Regions from separate parts of the Bacillus sp. Marseille-P3661 genome, predicted to be linked through region 2. Evidence: riboswitches for the same ligand, from Rfam matches in the RefSeq annotation. Region 2 holds a riboswitch; each other region holds the start of a gene.
The links. Region 2 has a riboswitch for cyclic di-GMP ahead of C1724_RS09285 (hypothetical protein). Riboswitches for the same ligand answer to the same signal wherever they lie in the genome.
Positions count from the first base shown of each region.

Region 1: linked by a shared signal. The riboswitch ahead of C1724_RS02395 (hypothetical protein) and the one ahead of C1724_RS09285 (hypothetical protein) in region 2 are both predicted to bind cyclic di-GMP.
Region 3: linked by a shared signal. The riboswitch ahead of C1724_RS20690 (Flp family type IVb pilin) and the one ahead of C1724_RS09285 (hypothetical protein) in region 2 are both predicted to bind cyclic di-GMP.

Region 1 covers NZ_LT965953.1:530,362-536,623, reverse strand. Annotated here, with positions in the region: gene C1724_RS02405 (chromate transporter) at 1-539, opposite strand, end outside; gene C1724_RS02400 (PadR family transcriptional regulator) at 559-867, opposite strand; gene C1724_RS02395 (hypothetical protein) at 1,048-1,776, opposite strand; cyclic di-GMP riboswitch class I at 2,065-2,153, opposite strand; gene C1724_RS02390 (STAS domain-containing protein) at 2,244-2,555, opposite strand; gene C1724_RS02385 (FapA family protein) at 2,573-4,669, opposite strand; gene C1724_RS02380 (PP2C family protein-serine/threonine phosphatase) at 4,682-5,470, opposite strand; gene C1724_RS02375 (STAS domain-containing protein) at 5,520-5,849, opposite strand; gene C1724_RS02370 (methyl-accepting chemotaxis protein) at 5,878-6,262, opposite strand, start outside.
Region 2 covers NZ_LT965953.1:2,002,195-2,008,456, forward strand. Annotated here, with positions in the region: gene C1724_RS09270 (response regulator transcription factor) at 176-544, shown strand; gene C1724_RS09275 (hypothetical protein) at 570-1,235, opposite strand; gene C1724_RS09280 (LysM peptidoglycan-binding domain-containing protein) at 1,276-2,268, opposite strand; cyclic di-GMP riboswitch class I at 2,522-2,607, shown strand; gene C1724_RS09285 (hypothetical protein) at 2,668-3,165, shown strand; gene C1724_RS09290 (Na+/H+ antiporter NhaC family protein) at 3,424-4,848, shown strand; gene asnA (aspartate--ammonia ligase) at 5,109-6,122, shown strand.
Region 3 covers NZ_LT965956.1:354,465-360,726, forward strand. Annotated here, with positions in the region: gene C1724_RS20660 (AAA family ATPase) at 1-445, opposite strand, end outside; gene cpaB (Flp pilus assembly protein CpaB) at 554-1,048, opposite strand; gene C1724_RS20670 (pilus assembly protein TadG-related protein) at 1,061-1,966, opposite strand; gene C1724_RS20675 (TadE/TadG family type IV pilus assembly protein) at 1,969-2,352, opposite strand; gene C1724_RS20680 (A24 family peptidase) at 2,349-2,840, opposite strand; gene C1724_RS20685 (Flp family type IVb pilin) at 2,939-3,127, opposite strand; cyclic di-GMP riboswitch class I at 3,205-3,299, opposite strand; gene C1724_RS20690 (Flp family type IVb pilin) at 3,339-3,527, opposite strand; cyclic di-GMP riboswitch class I at 3,618-3,710, opposite strand; gene C1724_RS20695 (DUF192 domain-containing protein) at 3,938-4,276, shown strand; gene C1724_RS20700 (aromatic ring-hydroxylating dioxygenase subunit alpha) at 5,099-6,262, opposite strand, start outside.

The sequences.
Region 1 (6,262 bases), 1.5 Mb from region 2:
AAATAACCGATAAAAGCAGAAATCAATATTACCCCGACCTGTGTGAACGCTGTTTGCCATAAGAGTGTTGTTACTAATGCGAATAAAGCTAATGCCTTTCTTTTTAAATCAGGCGTAAGTTTTTGCGCCATTCCAAGTATCGCATGTGCCACTACTGCTACAGCAACTATTTTTAAACCATGTATCCAGCCAGCATCGCTCACATCAAAACCTTGAAGAATAAGAGCAAATACAATCAACGCAATGACCGACGGAAGTGTAAAACCAAGAAAAGATACCAGCCCGCCTAAGACTCCAGCTCGCATAACCCCAATCCCAATTCCAACTTGACTACTAGCAGGTCCAGGAAGAAACTGACATAAAGCAACTAAATCTGCATAGCTTTTTTCATCCATCCACTTTCTTCTTCTAATATATTCCTCATGGAAATAGCCAAGATGTGCAATTGGCCCTCCAAACGAGGTTAAGCCAAGCCTAGTAGAAACTAAAAGGATCTCTAATAAAGAATTAATTCCTTGTTTCTTACCATTATTATTCATGATTCATCCACCTTCTTATCTATTCTTTTATTTCTTTAAATAATTCATAAGCTTTCTTCCTTGCTTCGATTAGAACAGCCTTCCCCTTTTCAGTGGTCGTATAATACTTTCTTATTTTCCCTTCAACATTTCTTTCTTCTTTTAATAAAAGACCATCTGATTCCATAGAATGAAGAATAGGGTAAAGAGTTCCAGAGCTTATATTATATCCATGTTCCTTTAGTTCCTCGACCATCCAAACACCAAAAATCGGATGTTCACTTGCATGGTGTAATATATGGATATGAATAAATCCCAGAAAAAGCTTACGTAATACTTTATCTTCCAAGTCATCACCTTCATACAATTTGATATCGGAACTCAATATCGGAATGCGATATTGAATATAACATATAAAATTATGTTTTCCAAGAGTTATATAATAAATTTACATAATCTTTACACTGTATTAAACAAAAAAAGTTGATAGCCCATAAAGGACTTACCAACTTTTCCATCAGTTCCTTACTTATTTGTGTTCTTTTATATATTTAAAAATTGTAGACGGGGCGACATCAAATTGTTGTGCGATCTCTTGCAGCGTGTGCCCTTTTTCTTGATAAAGCCTTCGCCAGGTTGGAATCATTACTTTTATCCGATCTGTCTTTGTTTGTTTACGACGTAATTTCACTTTTTCACTGATATTTTTATAGACCGTATTGGAACTGACATGATATTTCTTAGCAATGCTTTCAAACGAAAGACCTGATTCATATTGTTCTATCCATATTTTTTGAAGGTGTTCATAAGTATTTCGCTGATTTTGGTCAGCTATATTTAATTCAGGATTGATTGTCTTCAGTATTATTTTCGGATGTAGATTGTATATCTCAGCAATACTATTTAGAGAATGTCCTTTTTTATACAAGGAAATCCATGTCCATTTTAAATCATTGATAATTGGGTTTAATTCTTTGTTAATATTCGTTCTGACTGTTGACTCGCTGACTCCATATTTTCTAGCAATTTCAGCAAAGCTTCTTCCTTCCAAACGGTATTCATTCATCCATCCATCTACAATACCTTTAAATGGGGATTTACTGCTCTTACTGACCTTATCCTTAATATACTTAGATATTGTCTCAACTTGTACATTGTATTGCTCTGCAATTTCTGAGAAGTTCAGCCCCTCATCATTATATAAACGAATCCACTCTTCCTCTAAATGTTGATATTGTTTCTTTCTTCCTCTTGTCATTTTACCGTCCACCGTCACTTTTTAGGTATATTACCTACGTTATAACAGTGTGACCTTCCCTCCTTACTTTTCAAAGGGTCCGATAAAAATGCGCAAGTACCTAAATCCTGCCCTTTACCTTGACAAGTTTATGCAAAAGCGAAGCCCAATAAACTAGAAAAACACGTAATTTGGCCAAAATGGCAAATTACGATGTCTTTTCTTATACTTTAATCCTTAAAAAAAATATACTTTCTTAAAGTACAAAAAATAGATACCCAAAAAAAGGTATCTATTTATACCAGTTTTTTCGGCAACCCGGCTACCATAGTAATTTTTTTTACGTTAGACCCGTGGCTTTGCGTCCTTACCTTTCGGAAAGTTTGCTATTATCGTGAAACCCTATTTATTTTAAGTATTTCATTGTGTTAGACTTAATAAATTATATACAAAGTCTAACACAATACAATAAAAATCAGACTGTTAATTTATACAAATACCTTTTCTCCTAGTATTTCAGGAAGTTGAATAATCTCAAAAATTTCAAAGATATCTTCACTAACATTTGAAATTGTAATTTCTGATTGATTTTCTCTTAAAGTCTTTACGAGATCAATTAATAAACCTATACCGGTAGAATCAATTAGAGGTACTTTTTCAAGACTCACATCTACCGCTTTTACCTTTAGCAGCATCGGTATTAATTCTTCTTTAATAATTTCCGTTCCCTCTATATCTAATTCTCCATCTAAATAAACCTGTAGGTAGTTATCTTTTTCTAATGTCATAAATTTAAGCATAGATCCATCCCCAGTCCTTAATATTCATTCACAATAATTTGTTCATGTTGATTTAAGCTTGCAATGATGTTCGTTTTGTCGTTAGTAAGTACATACCTTACGTTACCTATTAAGAGCACTGTACCTTCTAACGCTTTAGTGATGTGAATTCTTTGATCATGCGGTACAGAAACAACTGTCTTAGTACCGCTCATCGAACCTGTTTCATAAAGGGTTACCCCATGTCGTCCATAGACAACCCCACCACGTACTGCACCAGTTACTCTTAATTGACCACCTGCATGTACTCTTGTATTTATACAGCCTTTTCCAATAATACTAATATCTCCGCTACAGTATAGACTGCTATTAATCGCATCAGTTATTGTAATATAGGCATCTGGCTCTACTGGTATTTTACTAAACTCATGTAATTCTTTCATTTTCTGTGCCAAGTTTATTAACTGATCTAAATTAATAACTTGACTTGAAAGTGTTAGAAATATTTGTTTGTTGGCATTAGCTACCTGTAACCAATTTTCGTCCTCCAAGTACTTTTTGCCATCCTCAATTACCTTTTGATACTTTTTTATATACGATAAAAAATTCTTGAACCTTGTCTCCAATAAAATCGTAATAATAGGTTGCAATCCATTAATTTTAAAATCATTTGATTTAAAAGCTGGTGAATGGATTAATTGATTTATGGAAACAATCATCATTTCTAATTGACCATATATAACACCTAACAAATGTCCTAATTCTGCGATTAGCATATTGTTTTTCCCTGCAGATAATTCAGAGCCAATAACGTTACCTTTTACTACGATCGAGTTTGAAGTCGTTAAGATAGACTTACTCACTGATTTGTGAACAAAAATATCTCCACCGGCTTCAATTTGCATGTTATCTTCTACTTCACCAATAATTTCTATATCTCCAATAAACCGAATATTACCAGAGGCTAAATTCACGTTTTCCCGGTGAACTAGTTTCGGAACAATCATTGCTTTAACTAGCTGTCCTCTTTGTTCAATAATTGGCCGACCAGATTCAGAGGCTATCAGTCTGCCATCTAGTTCAACAACACCTTTTCCAATAACTAATTTAATCGGATAGCACTCTTTTACAGGAAGTACAGCATTTGTAACTGAAATTCCTGGTATCCCCTGACTAGGTGGATGAATAATCGCAAGAACTTTTCCTTTCTCAACAATCGGAATTAATTTCGTCTCTCTAAAATCAACATTACCTGATTTATCCTCAACAAGGCCATTTCTTGGATTTATTTCAACTTTTAATTCATTCCAGCCATTACTCCCCGGCTGAATATTCCGTCCTTTTGCAATTACAAATTTACTTCGTTCCGTTGCTGTAGTTGCCTTTATGATCTCGCTATGATCGATTCCATAATTAATTTGAAGATTATTTAGCTCTTCAATTATATCTTTATATTCTAGTGTATTAATAATTTCTTTTAACTCTTCGACTGTTAGTTCGATATGGTCGGATGGCTCTACGTCTTTTAATTTTCGAGTAACTTCGTAACCAGGCACAACCTCTAGTACAGCTGCTAAACCATTATTTTCAATGGTAACCTTCCACTTCGTTTCCTTCTTTGAAGGCTCATCTAATTGAATTTCCACCTGTTCCTTCTCGGTAATGACAGTAGAAGTCTCTTTGACTAGTTTGTTATTTTTATAAAGTTTTACACCATTGGAAATTCTGACAATAGGAAAATGATCAAGTGAATCTTTTACAAAGAGTTGATTATCTTTGATCCACACTTTTCCTGCCAACTCGGTTTCCTTTATATTCTGATCTGTTTTTGAATGACCTTCTACATGTTCTTTTATTTCTATAGGTTCATCAAATGAAAAAAAGTCCATTTCCTCAAGTAGCATCGGTGTCTTGTTTTCATCATTTTCATGCAAAGTTAATGGGTAATCGTGCTCTTCAATGGTTTTAACTAAAGAAAGTTTTACGATGGCTTCCTTTCTGCCAATTCCTATAAAGCCACTTGTTGCCTGTTGAATAACCTCTATATCAACTTCTCTTGCTGTAGTTTCCAATAAGTTTAATCCTAATTGTATCGCTTCTTCTACACTTTTCCCCTTAGAGATTATATTTTGCATGATGATTCCCTCCTATGGATGAAGTACCGGGGAATTATAACTGATAATCTTCGTCTTATCTTGATTAACTTTTAATAAAACCATTGTTATATCATCTTTTTGTGGCGCATATTCTGTAAATTGTTCGATCGAATTCGTTATAGACTCTTCAATTTCTTTCACATCTAAAGAATAGTTCTTCCGAAGGATATCTCTTAAACGGTCAATACGATACATTTCTCCAACAGTATTTTGCGCTTCAGTTATGCCGTCTGTATAAAAAAATACTAAATCTTTTTCATCTAATTTGATTGAGTTTTCTTGATAGGAGGATTGCGGTAACCCACCTATCATGATTCCTTTTATTTTTGGAAGCTCTATAAGTTTCTCATGTGAGTGTACTACTAAAGGTAAATTATGTCCTGCACTCGCATAGGTAAGAATACTTTCTTCTGGATCCCAATCTGCACACAGAACTGTGACGAAAGAACCAAGTGTACGAAGATCTGAATACATTGCTCTATTCATAGCTTCTAATGTTTCACCCGGTCCTTTTGTACTTTCCGATGCACTGCGGAAAGCACCCCTCGTTAAAATCATTAACATTGCAGCTGGAATCCCTTTTCCCATTACATCACCGATAACAATGCGCAGCTTACCGTTCGGAAGAAGATAGAAATCATAGTAATCACCACCGATTAATCGTGCAGGTATCGAAATCCCACTAACCTCACTGTGTTCTATTGTTGGCTGATTACCATTCAACAGTTTCATCTGAATATTACGAGCTAATTTAATTTCTCGTTCCAATGTTTTATTCATCTCTCCATTTGGTTGGTTATTTACTAAAGATAATTCTTGTCTAAACAATCTATTCACCCACCTTTTGGATCGATTCCATAATTTGAAAAACACCAATTGTTTCAAATAACATTTCTATTTCCGGAGTGATTCCGTCCAATTCTACTCCAAACTGTTTTGCGTTCGCCTCATGTACTAAGTTAATAATGGCACCAATTCCAGTCGAATCAATAAATTCTAATTTTGAAAAATTTACGATTACCTTTTTTATGCCATCTTCAATCGATTGGACTTCCGAAATAAAAGTTTCCATCGTTGAGTAATCAAGTACCCCGCTGATAAACAGGGTACAGACTCCTTTATCTAATTCTTTTGTGATTTTGACAATATCAGAATTCATCACGTTTCCTCTTTTCTGACTTTCTAGATTACTTCAAAATAAATTGTTCCATATTCTTAAGTAACTTCTTCGAAATCTTTGATAAAGATTCTGACTGGCCCTGTAAAGATTTAAGTAGATCAGCTAAGGTAATGGTCATGTCGGTTGTAATCTTTGAACGATCTTTAGACAATTGACGCATATTGTCAATTCGACTGAGTACTTCTTGTGCCTTATTGTTATCAATGGGTTTTAACGTATCCTCCACTTGATTTAGAAATTCTTCTATTTCGGCTAAAGATTCTCTTGATGCAATCGTTGTCTCCATCGACATCGTGTATACTTTTTCAACAGAATTGTCTGCAGAAGACTCTAGCATGTAAGCAAGTCGCTCTGTTTCATTTGCTTGATCACGAGTTTCACCAATTACTCTG
Region 2 (6,262 bases):
CAGTTTATTCTTAATTTTGAAAACATATTAATTAAAAAGAATGCACATGTTAGATATATCTTCTATGTGCATTCTTTTGTTGTAAACAAAAATGTTTTTACTATCACTATAGGCAAAAGCGCATTTTCATGTAAAATAATAATTATACAATAAAGTATCGGGGGTTTTGCTAGGTTTGAAGATATTAATTGCAGAAGACGAGATTAGACTTAGTAACTTATTAAGGCTTTATTTAGAACGGGAATCATATATTGTTGATATTGTTGCCAATGGAAACGATGGATTAGAAAAGTCACTACAAGAGAATTATGACTTAATCATACTAGATGTATTTATGCCTGGTAAAGATGGGTTTACCGTTCTAGAAGAAATAAGGAAAGTAAAAAATACCCCTGTTATTTTGTTGACGGCACAAAGCGGGGAGAGCGATCACAAACGTGGGTTCAGTTTAGGAGCAAATGCTTTTATATCTAAGCCATTCAGTCCAAGTACAGTTGTTACGGAAGTCAATCAAATACTAAATAATAGGCAAGAGAGCAACTGAATAAACTGGTTGCTCTTTTTTAAATTTACAATACGGAATCATTAATCTGTGCAATAATCGTACCTCTGGGTAATTGAGAGCATAAATTCCCTATTGTTGAATACCTCTCCTCGTTAGAATATAAATAAAATCCATCTCCATCATGGAATAAAGTTATAAACGTGTTTTCCACCCCTGTAAAAAAGCATGGTATGGAACGTTCCTTTACTCTCCCCCATTCTTTTACCCTTGCTAACTGAAATAATAAATTGTCAGAATATGAAATAGCGTAAAACTCATTCTGAGCAGGTAGCCAGTAGGTTTCTTCGATCGTAAGTAATAATGAGCGTGGTTCCATGATCGTTACCGTAAAACATGGTGGATGATATTTATGTTTTTGAAATAGGGTATAATATGTCCTTTGTTCCTGAAGAAAATTTAATTCATAATCTATACTATTTTTTTTAAATAAAGTGATAAAGTCTTCAGTATTATCATCATATGATACGAAGGTAACATATATAGGATATCTGTTTTGAAATAATAAGAAATCTTGTAAAAACCTACGGTTCCTATCTACATAATTGTCTTCTTCAGAGCACTCATTTATAAAATATATGGATTGTGTATTCCCTTCGATTTTTATATAATGACCGATATTATCTAAAAATGTATCAGTAAGTTTTTCTTCCTGAATCCATATTTCTGCCATCTGTTCTCCAATCAATATTTTAAAGTTTTAAGAAATATATTTATTGATGTGATGCTGAAATTTCCTGGATTTTACGTTCTACAAGTGGATAAAAATTATTTTTAGCGCTAGTCGTTGTATTTCCTCCAAAAAAGTTTGTGCCTGGACAGGTTTTGACATTATATTCAGGCCCTTTATCTAACACTCTTTCCCCCGTTTTCAAACTCCACCAATGATGGTAAGTGATGCTATCAATAGAAGGAGTTAACCCAAATTTCATGCTTAACAAAGCAGTGATATAAACGATCGTTTCTTTTTGTTCTGCTGTCATGACATCATGTCCCCTATCAAAGTTTCCAACATTTTCAATGGTTAATCCTACTGAATTGGCCTTCCATCCTATTGATCCTTCAGGAGTTACATTAAACGGTCGAGATACGGCTATTTTACCATCTGGAAAAGTTGTGATATTTTGCGCAATTGTCTTCCACCCCTTTTCTCTAATATGATAGTTCTCCATTCCCTTCAGCATAGAAAAATGATTATAACCGTTAAAATGTTTATATGATGGTGCCCATGTATGATGATGTTGGATTAGTGTTATTTTACGACTAAATTTATGATGTTGTAGCCAATTCTTAAATTCATCCCTCGTCATCAGAATATGCTTTCCTTGCATCGTCATTTTTTTAGGATTAATCTTTATTATTTGCCCGAGATGTAATTCATCAGAGGACAATCCATTTGTTGTTTTTATGATCTCGACTGTAGAATTATGTGCCCTAGCAATCGTCTGTAGTGTATCTCCAGCAACCACCTCGTACAACACCGGAACCCACAATCTCTGACCAACAAATAATACGTTCTCTTGTAAACCATTTGTTGCTTTTATTTCTTCTACGGAGGTTTCATACTTCATTGCGATTTCCTCTAAAGAATCTCCCGATTGCACTACGTAAATATTAGTTGGTTTAATTTGTACCGCGTATGCAGGAAATTCATTAATCAACACAACGAAAATAATACAAAGTAAAAGTACTGAATTTTTCTTCAATTTTTTAGCCCTTTCATATTTTGAATTTGATCACTAATTTCTTCATAAACGACAGTAATAGTTTGGAAAAGATAGTAATGAATTTATTCTTATTTTTGATTGGTAATTACTTGGAAACCCTAACTAATGAATAAATCGAAACAACAATTTACTTAGTTCTATACTTATTGAAAACAAACTCTTCCATTTATTTGGATAAAGATTTCCTGCAATAGCAATAATTTCAGATTGCTGAAGATGAAAAAAGTTAGTATATTTAATCTCGCAAACATGTTGAAAAGCATGGACGCAAAGCTATAGGGACTAAGGTGTAAAGCACTATGTCAGCCAGTTGCCACTTTTATTATATAAAAGTGGAGATTCAAAAATAAAAGAATCTCATTTGAAGGGAAGAGGAATATGCAACCAATCATGTCAAGAACAGAAAAATTCTCAAAACCAACAAAAAAGAGCAGCCTAAAGAAAAAGGTTGTAACTATTGTAGTGGCAGGTACGATTACCTTAGGAGCAGGTGTTACATTTGGTGCTTCACCATTATTGGATAATGTAAAATCATTTATAGCTGATACATTAGGTTTAGAAAAAAATGAACTTTCAACTAGTGCGAATACTACGCATGCTTCTGAAGTTACAGATTTTGATACATTTTTAATTGCTCTAAAAAATAGAATTACTTCTGAGCTTGGTAATCATAATGAAACTAAAAAAACAGAAGTAGATACAGCTATCACTCAATATAATGCTACATTACAATCTGAAGCTGATGCTCAGGCAACAACTGATATCACTGCAGGAAAAGCACAACTAGACACATTAGCTGCAACAGAAATTCAAGAAGCTAAGGACGCACTTGACTCTAAGTATCTAGAAATTTTCCCATCTACTACTCAACAATAATCTTAACGATATTGGGATAGATATGCTTTTACTTGGGTAAAAACCCAATTAATATAAAACAATAAGGCGCTATGGATGTCCTGACACCATAGTGCCTTATTTTGTGCTATAAAAAGTTTTCATAACAACTCTAAATGTCTCTATTTTTTCAAATTGATTTCCAATTTCTATTAATATCCCCTTCTAGCTGTGGCAATACTATGTGGGAACTGACACAGACATTATAATCGTTTACGGACGTTTTAGGGGGACGAAACTTTGGATCAAACATGGGTTTCATTAATTCCATTTTTAATTGTGATAATAATGGCAATTTGGTTAAAAGACATCTTACCTGGTCTTGTAGTTGGACTTCTTGTTGGATCTATTATTGTTACAGCGAACATAATAACTGGTACACAACAGTCGATTTCTTACATAGTAACAACCTTATCCGATGAAACGAATATTAAAATAGTAAGTTTTCTTTATGTATTCGGCGGTTTAGTAGGGATGATGAATATCGCTGGAGGTATTAAAGGATTTTCAGAATGGATTGGCACGAAAATTAAGTCTGAGCGCGGGATCCTTGGACTTATTTGGTTTACATTACCTTTTACGTTCATGATGCCAATGTTTAGGATTATGATGATAGGACCGATTGTTAAAACACTAATAAAAAAAATGAACCTATCTAAGGAAAAAGTCGGGATGACCATGGACATCTCAACAGAATCAGTGATAGTACTATTACCTGTAGCTACAGCGTTTGTTGGGTTTATGGTTTCTTTAGTCGAAGGTGGAATTCGGGGACTAAATTTAGATATGTCACCGTATGAAGTATTTTTACTAAGCATCTTGTTTAACTTTTATGCGATTGTCATGTTAATCATCGGGATTGTACAGACGCTTTGGCCTTCTAAGAAGAAATCTAATCAGAGCAGAAAAAAAGCAGACCATAATGAAGATGAAGAACATGAATTTCACCGTGCTGGAATCAAAAAAGAATTGTCAATGGTAAAAGCACAGCCTTGGAATTTGATTATTCCTGTATTTTTGCTCCTAGGTCTATCCTTGTATTTATTATGGCAGGATGGCAAAGAAAAAGGAGCACAAACAGTACTTGAAGCCTTTTCGATGGCTGATGCTACATTTGTTATGCTATTAGCTGTCTTTATTACGCTAATCTTCACGTTTATTTTTTATATCTTACGCAAACAGCCATTAAACGAAATTATGTACCATTTTTACGATGGTGGTAATCAGATGATGCAAGCCATATCGCTACTGATACTAATCTGGTCACTAACACTTGCTGCAGAGGATCTTGGTTTTTCAAACTTTGTCAGCTCTTCATTAGGATCGTTTTTACCTGCTTTCATGACCCCTGCAACGATTTTTATTATCGGATCCGTTGTCGGTTATTTTATTGGATCCTCTTGGGGAACATGGGGGTTGTTTATGCCATTAGGTATTGCATTAGCAGTTTCTACCGGTGCCTCTATCCCACTAACAGTGGGAGCTGTGTTTGCAAGTGGCGCATTTGGAGCATTAACCTCACCTTTAGGTGATACAACAATTACTACCGCATCTATATTAGATATGGAGCTGGTGGAATATGCTCGTTATAAACTTAAACTATCAACAGTTGGTGCAGCTATTGCGACTGTTTTATATATTTTCACCGCATTACTTTTTGCATAAGGCACTTAACAATTTTATCTACTAATATGTAGATGAACACAAATTTCTCCAATTAGCCTATAATTTATATTTAGAACAAAATCAAAGCACGAATCTCTAGGCTTTACAATTAAAGTTAAGTTGAATCAAATATCCTGATGGCTACAAATTCCCCCGCTGGTTTTGTGCATAGACTTAGGCATATGCTGATGCAAATCGTAAGGCTAAATCATAGGTTAAAAGGTAATCACCTAGTACTATGAAATTACTGGAGGTAACCTATGACAAAAACCCTTATTATTCCAAACGTATATCAACCAGCATTGAATTTCATTCAAACTGAAATAGCGATAAAAAAAGTAAAAGATCATTTTGAAAGTAATTTATCGAAAGAGTTAAATTTAATACGAGTATCTGGTCCTCTTCTTTTAAAGTCTGGAAATGGAATCAATGACAATCTTAATGGTCAAGAACGGGTCGTTTCGTTTGATGCGTTAGATATCAATAATGCATCCATAGAGGTTGTTCAATCTCTTGCAAAGTGGAAAAGGATAGCACTTGCAAAATATGGGTTTCATGTTGGTGAAGGATTATATACAGATATGAATGCTATTAGAAGAGACGAGGTCTTAGACAACTTCCATTCTATGTATGTCGATCAGTGGGATTGGGAAAAAGTCATTGCCTATAAACAACGTAATCTGAATACCTTAAAATCGGAAGTCCTAAAAATTTATAAGGCACTAACGGCTACTGAGAGGTACATCAATAAATTATATCCTCATCTTGAACCAATTCTACCCAAGGAGATTAGCTTTATTACCACTCAAGAGCTCGAGGACACCTACCCAAATTTATCTCCGAAACAACGTGAAGATAAAGTCGCTAAAGAGTTTGGTGCTGTCTTTATTATGAAAATTGGAGGAAATTTACGATCTGGTCAAAAACATGATGGACGTTCTCCTGATTATGATGATTGGTCACTAAATGGAGACCTTATTTTTTGGTACCCAGTATTAGAGAAAGCTATTGAGATCTCTTCAATGGGAATTAGAGTAGATGAAAAAGCGCTTTTAAAACAATTAAAGCTGACAAGAAATGAAAATCGAATAGACCTTGATTATCACCAATATATCCTAAACAAAAAACTACCTTACACAATTGGCGGAGGCATTGGTCAGTCCCGCTTATGTATGTTTTACCTTAGAAAGGCACATATTGGGGAGGTCCAAGTTTCTGTGTGGAATGATAAAGTGATTGAAGAATGCAAGCAAGGTAATATTCCGCTTTTGTAGAGCTCCTTAAATCCATTTTCAAATTCAAAAAAATAATAACGCAGGGATTTCCCTGCGTTACAATTAAATCAATCTTCACTTAAACTCTTCATCCAAAATAACTCACCTAGCATTTCTAAAATTCTTTCAGCATAGAGCAA
Region 3 (6,262 bases), on a different contig from region 2:
TACCTACACCGCCTTTTGTGCTACAGACTGTAATAACCTTTGCTGCTTTTTGCCTTTTAAAAGTTTGATCTGTTTCTTGTTTAAGACTGATAACTTGTTCAGCCTTTTTGAAAGATTCCACAAGCTCTGTTTCATCTGTATCAATATCAACTACATCGACAGCGCCAGAAAACATTGCTTTTTTATAATCAATATCAGCTTTGTTTAAAAGTAAAAGTACAGCAGTTAAAGGATAAACGCGTGTAATGCTTTGGCAAATCTCATAAGGATCGCTAAGTGTATTCGGACCAAGAATAACGACTGTTCCTTTTGAATTTTCAAGATCTTGTTTCAGATCAGAAAAGATCTCATAGATTTTGTTCATTTTACCTAACTCGTCAAGCAGCATTTTTACAGCTGATGAATACATGCGTTTCTCGGAAAGTATATAATAATTCATTCTCATTCGGCATCGTTCCTTTTATCCTAACGGAACCGTCCATATGGTGATCACTTAAGTTTATTAAGTAAGCTTCATATGGACGGTTCCGTTGTTTTATAACTTTGTATTTCATTACTCTTTAGTTCCTTTTAACATTAAGATAACTGTTCCAACATCCTTAGCGTGTGCTAGGGATACACCCTCTGTTGGATTAACTTCAACTGTAATCATTTGATAGGGCTCTTGATTTTCTCCTTCAGAAGATACTAATGTTTTACCAACAGCTAGCACTTTTATATTCTCTAATAAAATCTCGGAGCTTTTCTGATCGCCTGTCGGTGAAGGAAGAATAGCAATAATATCTACAATAGAACCTGGTCTAACAAAACCCGATACACTTTGAACTTCATCTACTGCTATTGATATAGCTCTTTTTCCATTTGCAATTTCAAGTGTAGGGTTCGTTGGTAAAACGTTTTCCTCTTCCAGGGTATCCTCTTCAGGATCTGGTGATTTTGCCATAACCGTTTGAGTAGTATTCCCTGTATTTGTAGTAACTATATAAAATATAGCTGACATTGTTAGGCCAAAAAGAATGGCTAACAACCAGATTTTTTTTGTATTCATAATAATCACCCACTATTGTGTAAGTTTAAAACTATATGTTCCAAAATTCGCTTGTGTAGAAGAAGACTGTCCTGCATGAGTTTCATTTATGAATCGGCCTGTAACAACAGCACCTGTACTAGTAGATGACACACTTTCTAAAAAGAACGTCGCAAAACCAACGACTTTAACCTGTTTAATCTGATTTTGATCAATCTGAATTGACTCGAAAATCGGAACAAGTACGATTCTCGAACAATCATTTGTGTAATTTAAATAAGTGGAGTTGGGACATAAAGAGATACGATGCTCAATCGCACGCTTTGTTGGACCTGCTAATTGTCCTGTTTGAGTATTTAAAATTGTTCCAACTTTCAAATCAAATTCATAACCATATTTTAAATCTGTTTCATAGTCTTTTGCTCCGGGACCGGTTAAGGCGATTGCACCAAAGTTTCCAGTTGCAGAATCACTAACTTTTAGCGTTTGTAGTGACCCAAAAGACAAATCTGAGCTTGGTTGCACACCTAATGGTATAGCTCCTTTGCCAGCTGATAGCGGTTGGAGTTCAACACGCGCATTTGCCTGCACTATTGGCTCGTTAATTCCTAATGCTTTGGCAAAGTAGAATGTTGCTTTTTTACTGACTATAACCTCTAGCATGGTATAGCTTTGATTTGTCGTCATTGTAAAATTTGTCAAATCTCCACCGTTTAAGTGGATTGCATTTTGAACCTCTTGTTCTGCTTGTGAATAATAATTTGGAAGCTCTTGTGCACCTGCTAATGCAGCAGCATCTGCTATTTTCTGGAGTCTATTTTTTTCAAGATAAATGGAGCCCATATCCATCACTAACGCAAGGAAACCAACAAATATGGACATCATGAGTGCGACCAAGACAATGACAGCACCTTCTTGTTGTTTTAAGAAAGGTTTCATTTTCATTCCACCCTCATGACAGTTTTTGTGCTAACCAATAAAGGGTTTGGCAGAAATTCTTTGAATAATGGAATCGAGAAAGTTATTGGATATGTCATATTTATCGTGACATAGGATCCACTCTTTCGGTTACTTGCCGAAGGTGTTGCAGAAATAGTAATATCATTAGCCTCAAGCGATGGTGCGGACTCTTTTGCTCGTTGTACAACTTCGGTATCTAGTGCACCTAAGCTAGCGATTCGACCTGCTTCCCGACCTGCATGCTCTAGCGTTAGATATGCATGAAAAATACGTCCGAAATCAACAATACCGAAAACTAAAAACAATAAAATAATTAAACTTAAAGCCAATTCAACGGTAGCTTGTCCTTTTTGTGATTTAATCAAAGTAGACTCACTCCCGTATAGCCTACTGTTCCTAAAACAATCGCAACTCCATATGGAAAAGCGTGATGCAATTCATTTTTACTTAGGCCATTTAATGTTCTTAATTGTGCTGAAAAGAAAATTCGTTTTAAAGAGGATAACAATTCTCGCTGTTTAAGTAAGATTATTAATGCTATAATACCGCCAATTATGGCTATATAGATAAAGGATCCAATCACAAATGCTGTACCTTTTAAAGCTCCAATTGCCATTAAAAGTTTTACATCGCCAGCAGCCATACCCCCTAACGCATAAGGAATAATTAATAATGCAAATCCAGTTAATAATCCTAATGAACTGAATACAAACCCATCCCAACCTGCTGTTAGGGTGTGTAACACAATTCCTAGCAGCATTGCTGGAAAAGTGACGATATTTAATATTTTTCGTTTCTTAATATCCGTAAAAAAAGATATAAGTAATGCTATAAGTAAGATGACGTATGTCATTCTTAAACACCTCGCAAGTAAATCTTCAATTTAAAGAAAACCCCAACTTTGACAATTCATTGGAATGAAAAAGTAGGGGTTTTCTAAAGGATTTGTTTTTAAGAACCAGACGGTGTAGTTGTACCTGTAATTTTGCTAGTAATTTCACCAAACTTTTTACTGATTTCTCCACCCATTGTTGTCATTGCTATAACAGCTGCTAAAGCGATTAATCCTAGAATTAATCCGTACTCTGTCATACCTTGTCCTTCTTCTTCTTTAAAAAACTTTTTTATTGAATTTATCATTTGTGAGTTCATCCTTTTCGATTTTTTTGCATAAAAAAATACTATTCGCCGAAGAATAGTAGGTAGTCCTCACTATTTTCGGTAACTGGCTGGCATATCGTTTTTTAGTGTTGACGATTTAGCCCCTTTAGTTTTGCGTCCCGCAATTTCCCACGGTTTGCCTTTATCTCTTTTTTATATGAATAATTCTTTAATGAATGTAAGTTGTTGTTTATGATCCAGACGTTGTAGTTGCACCTGTTATTTTGCTCGTAATTTCCTCGAACTTTTTACTAATTTCTCCACCCATTGTTGTCATTGCTATAACAGCTGCTAATGCGATTAATCCTAGAATTAATCCGTACTCCGTCATACCTTGACCTTCTTCTTCTTTAAAAAACTTTTTAATTTGGTTCATCATTATATGTGACCACCCTTCAGAATATTGAGATATTTTTTGTATAAAAAAATACTATCCCCCGAAGAATAGTAGTATCTAGCGATCACTATTTTCGGCAACTGGCTGGCATATCGTTTTTAGTGTGACGATTTAGCCCCTTTAGTTTTGCGTCCCGTGATTTCCCACGGTTTGCCCTTATCACGTTGTATTACAAACAACCGATTGCTTGTTGTCGCTGTTGTTTGTAAATGAATAATAGCATCTCTAAACTAAAAGCGACAATGACAAAATTATTCATTTTATAGTTAATTATGGTATAAAATATTTAAGATTTCTTATAAAATCTTTACTTCTACATAAATAATGTCTATTAATCCAACATTTATACTTTTAGTTAATCATTATGCTTATAAAGCAAAGGTCGTGTTTTAGTGAGGTTAATTGAAACAAAAAGAGTGCATGAAATTCCTATAAAAATCATTAAATACACTAGCTTTTTTAAACGATTTAGAGGATTAATGTTTCGGCTTAAACCGATTGTTAATGAAGGAATTCTAATAGAGCCATGTAATTCGATTCACATGTTTTTTATGTTTTTTCCTATTGATGTCGTTTTTTTGAACAAGAACAATCAAATTGTTTATGCAAAAGAAAATGTTAAGCCTTGGACCGTTATCTTTCCGATAAAAAACGCTAAATCAGTATTAGAATTACCTGTAGGTTCGATATCGAGGTATCATATCAAGGCTGGTAGTTCGATAAATATATGAAAATACATTGTTGGTGAATCCTCTTCATCAACCTGATGAAGAGGATTCACTTGGTATTTTTTACGCGGTTTCCTCTTCATTGGCTTGATGAAGAGGATTCACTTGCTATTTTTAATGCGGTTTTCTCTTCATCGGCTTGATGAAGAGGTTTCACTTGGTATTTTTAATACAGATTCCTCTTCATCGGCTTGATGAAGAGGATTCACTTGGTATTTTTTACGCGGATTCCTCTTCATCGACCTGATGAAGAGGATTCACTTGGTATTTTTAATACAGTTTCCTCTTCATCGGCTTGATGAAGAGGAATCACTTGGTATTTTTTACGCGGTTTCCTCTTCATCGGCCTGATGAAGAGGAATCACTTGGTATTTTTAATACAGTTTCCTCTTCATCGGCTTGATGAAGAGGAATCACTTGGTATTTTTTACGAAGTATCCTCTTCATCGACCTGATGAAGAGGAATCACTTGGTATTTTTTACGCGGTTTCCTCTTCATCGGCCTGATGAAAAGGAATCACTTGGTATTTTTTACGCGGTTTCCTCTTCATCGGCTTGATGAAGAGGATTCACTTGCTATTTTTAATGCGGTTTTCTCTTCATCGGCTTGATGAAGAGGTTTCACTTGGTATTTTTAATACAGTTTCCTCTTCATTGGCCTGATGAAAAGGAATCACTTGGTATTTTTTACGCGGATTCCTCTTCATCGGCCTTATGAAATTGTCATTCTCATCCATGTATTTAACAATAAAAAAAACTATACGCTGATAGACAGCTTTTGCTGTCTATCAGCGTATAGTTTGACCGTTTGCTTACAAAACCTTTTTATTTAACTCCCATACTATAAAAGTCAATTAAATCCTCAACATTTGGAGCGAATCGAGTTTGGAATCGTTTAGTAGTGACATCAAATCCATCGCTATAATGATGTTTTTGTTTCTCTAAAGGCAATTCAATAAACTGATTTTTTTCTGGATCTCGAATCACACCAATCGGATCTTCACCACGTTCAACTTTTGCAATTTCTTCTTTTATCATTTGACGATACATAATAATGCCTTTATCTGTTGTTCCAAGACGCTCATCAGTGCGGTCTGCTATTGCCCCCTGCGTAATCCAACACATAATATCTTGACCGTCAATATAATCAACTATATACTCACCATTTTCATTTTTATATGGAACCTCATAAAATGGAATTTCTTTTAAAGACTCAGGAATCTCAACAGATGGATGCTGAGCATATGCTTGATACCAAACATGCCATGTTGTTTCATCATCTACGGGCACACGCATTTGAAACGCATAGCTGCCTTCACCGGCTGTTCCTCCAACAGCTAAAATGTATGGGAATACAATTGGATGCCCTACTTTCCAATCATCACTTTCCTCAGACTGTCCTTCAAATAAGCGGCGTTTTATAATACCATACTCAAATCGATCAAATGCTATTTTTTTATGATGGCGCACAAATGCATTTTCATCCACTTCTCCCTTTTGTTCTTTTACAAACTGAGCATAATGGCCGTGTAGCCATTCGGTATGGGCTGGGTCTAATGAATTTTCCATGACTTGAAGGAAATTTACCGGTAAGGTTGCATGGCCAATGCTACGGATAGCGTTTTCTACTGCAAAACCATCTATACGTGGTAGAAGTGGAGCCGGTTTAGGTCCTAAATAGGCAAAGAACAACCCTCCCATCTCTTGCACTTCATACGCTTTTATTTTAATCCGATCCTTAAATGTACTTGTTTCAGGTTCGTTTGGTTGATCAGTACAGTTGCCCTTACTGTTAAAACACCAGCCATGATACTGGCAGCGAAGTCCTTCTTCAGCAGGCATACCGTAAGCCATAGAAACACCCCGATGCGGACAACGTTCCTGAATTAATCCAATATTACCTGAACGATCTTTATAGAGTACTAAATCCTCTCCCAATAAGCGTACTTTTTTTGTAAATTTGTCTTTTAATTCAGAAACTGCTGCTAT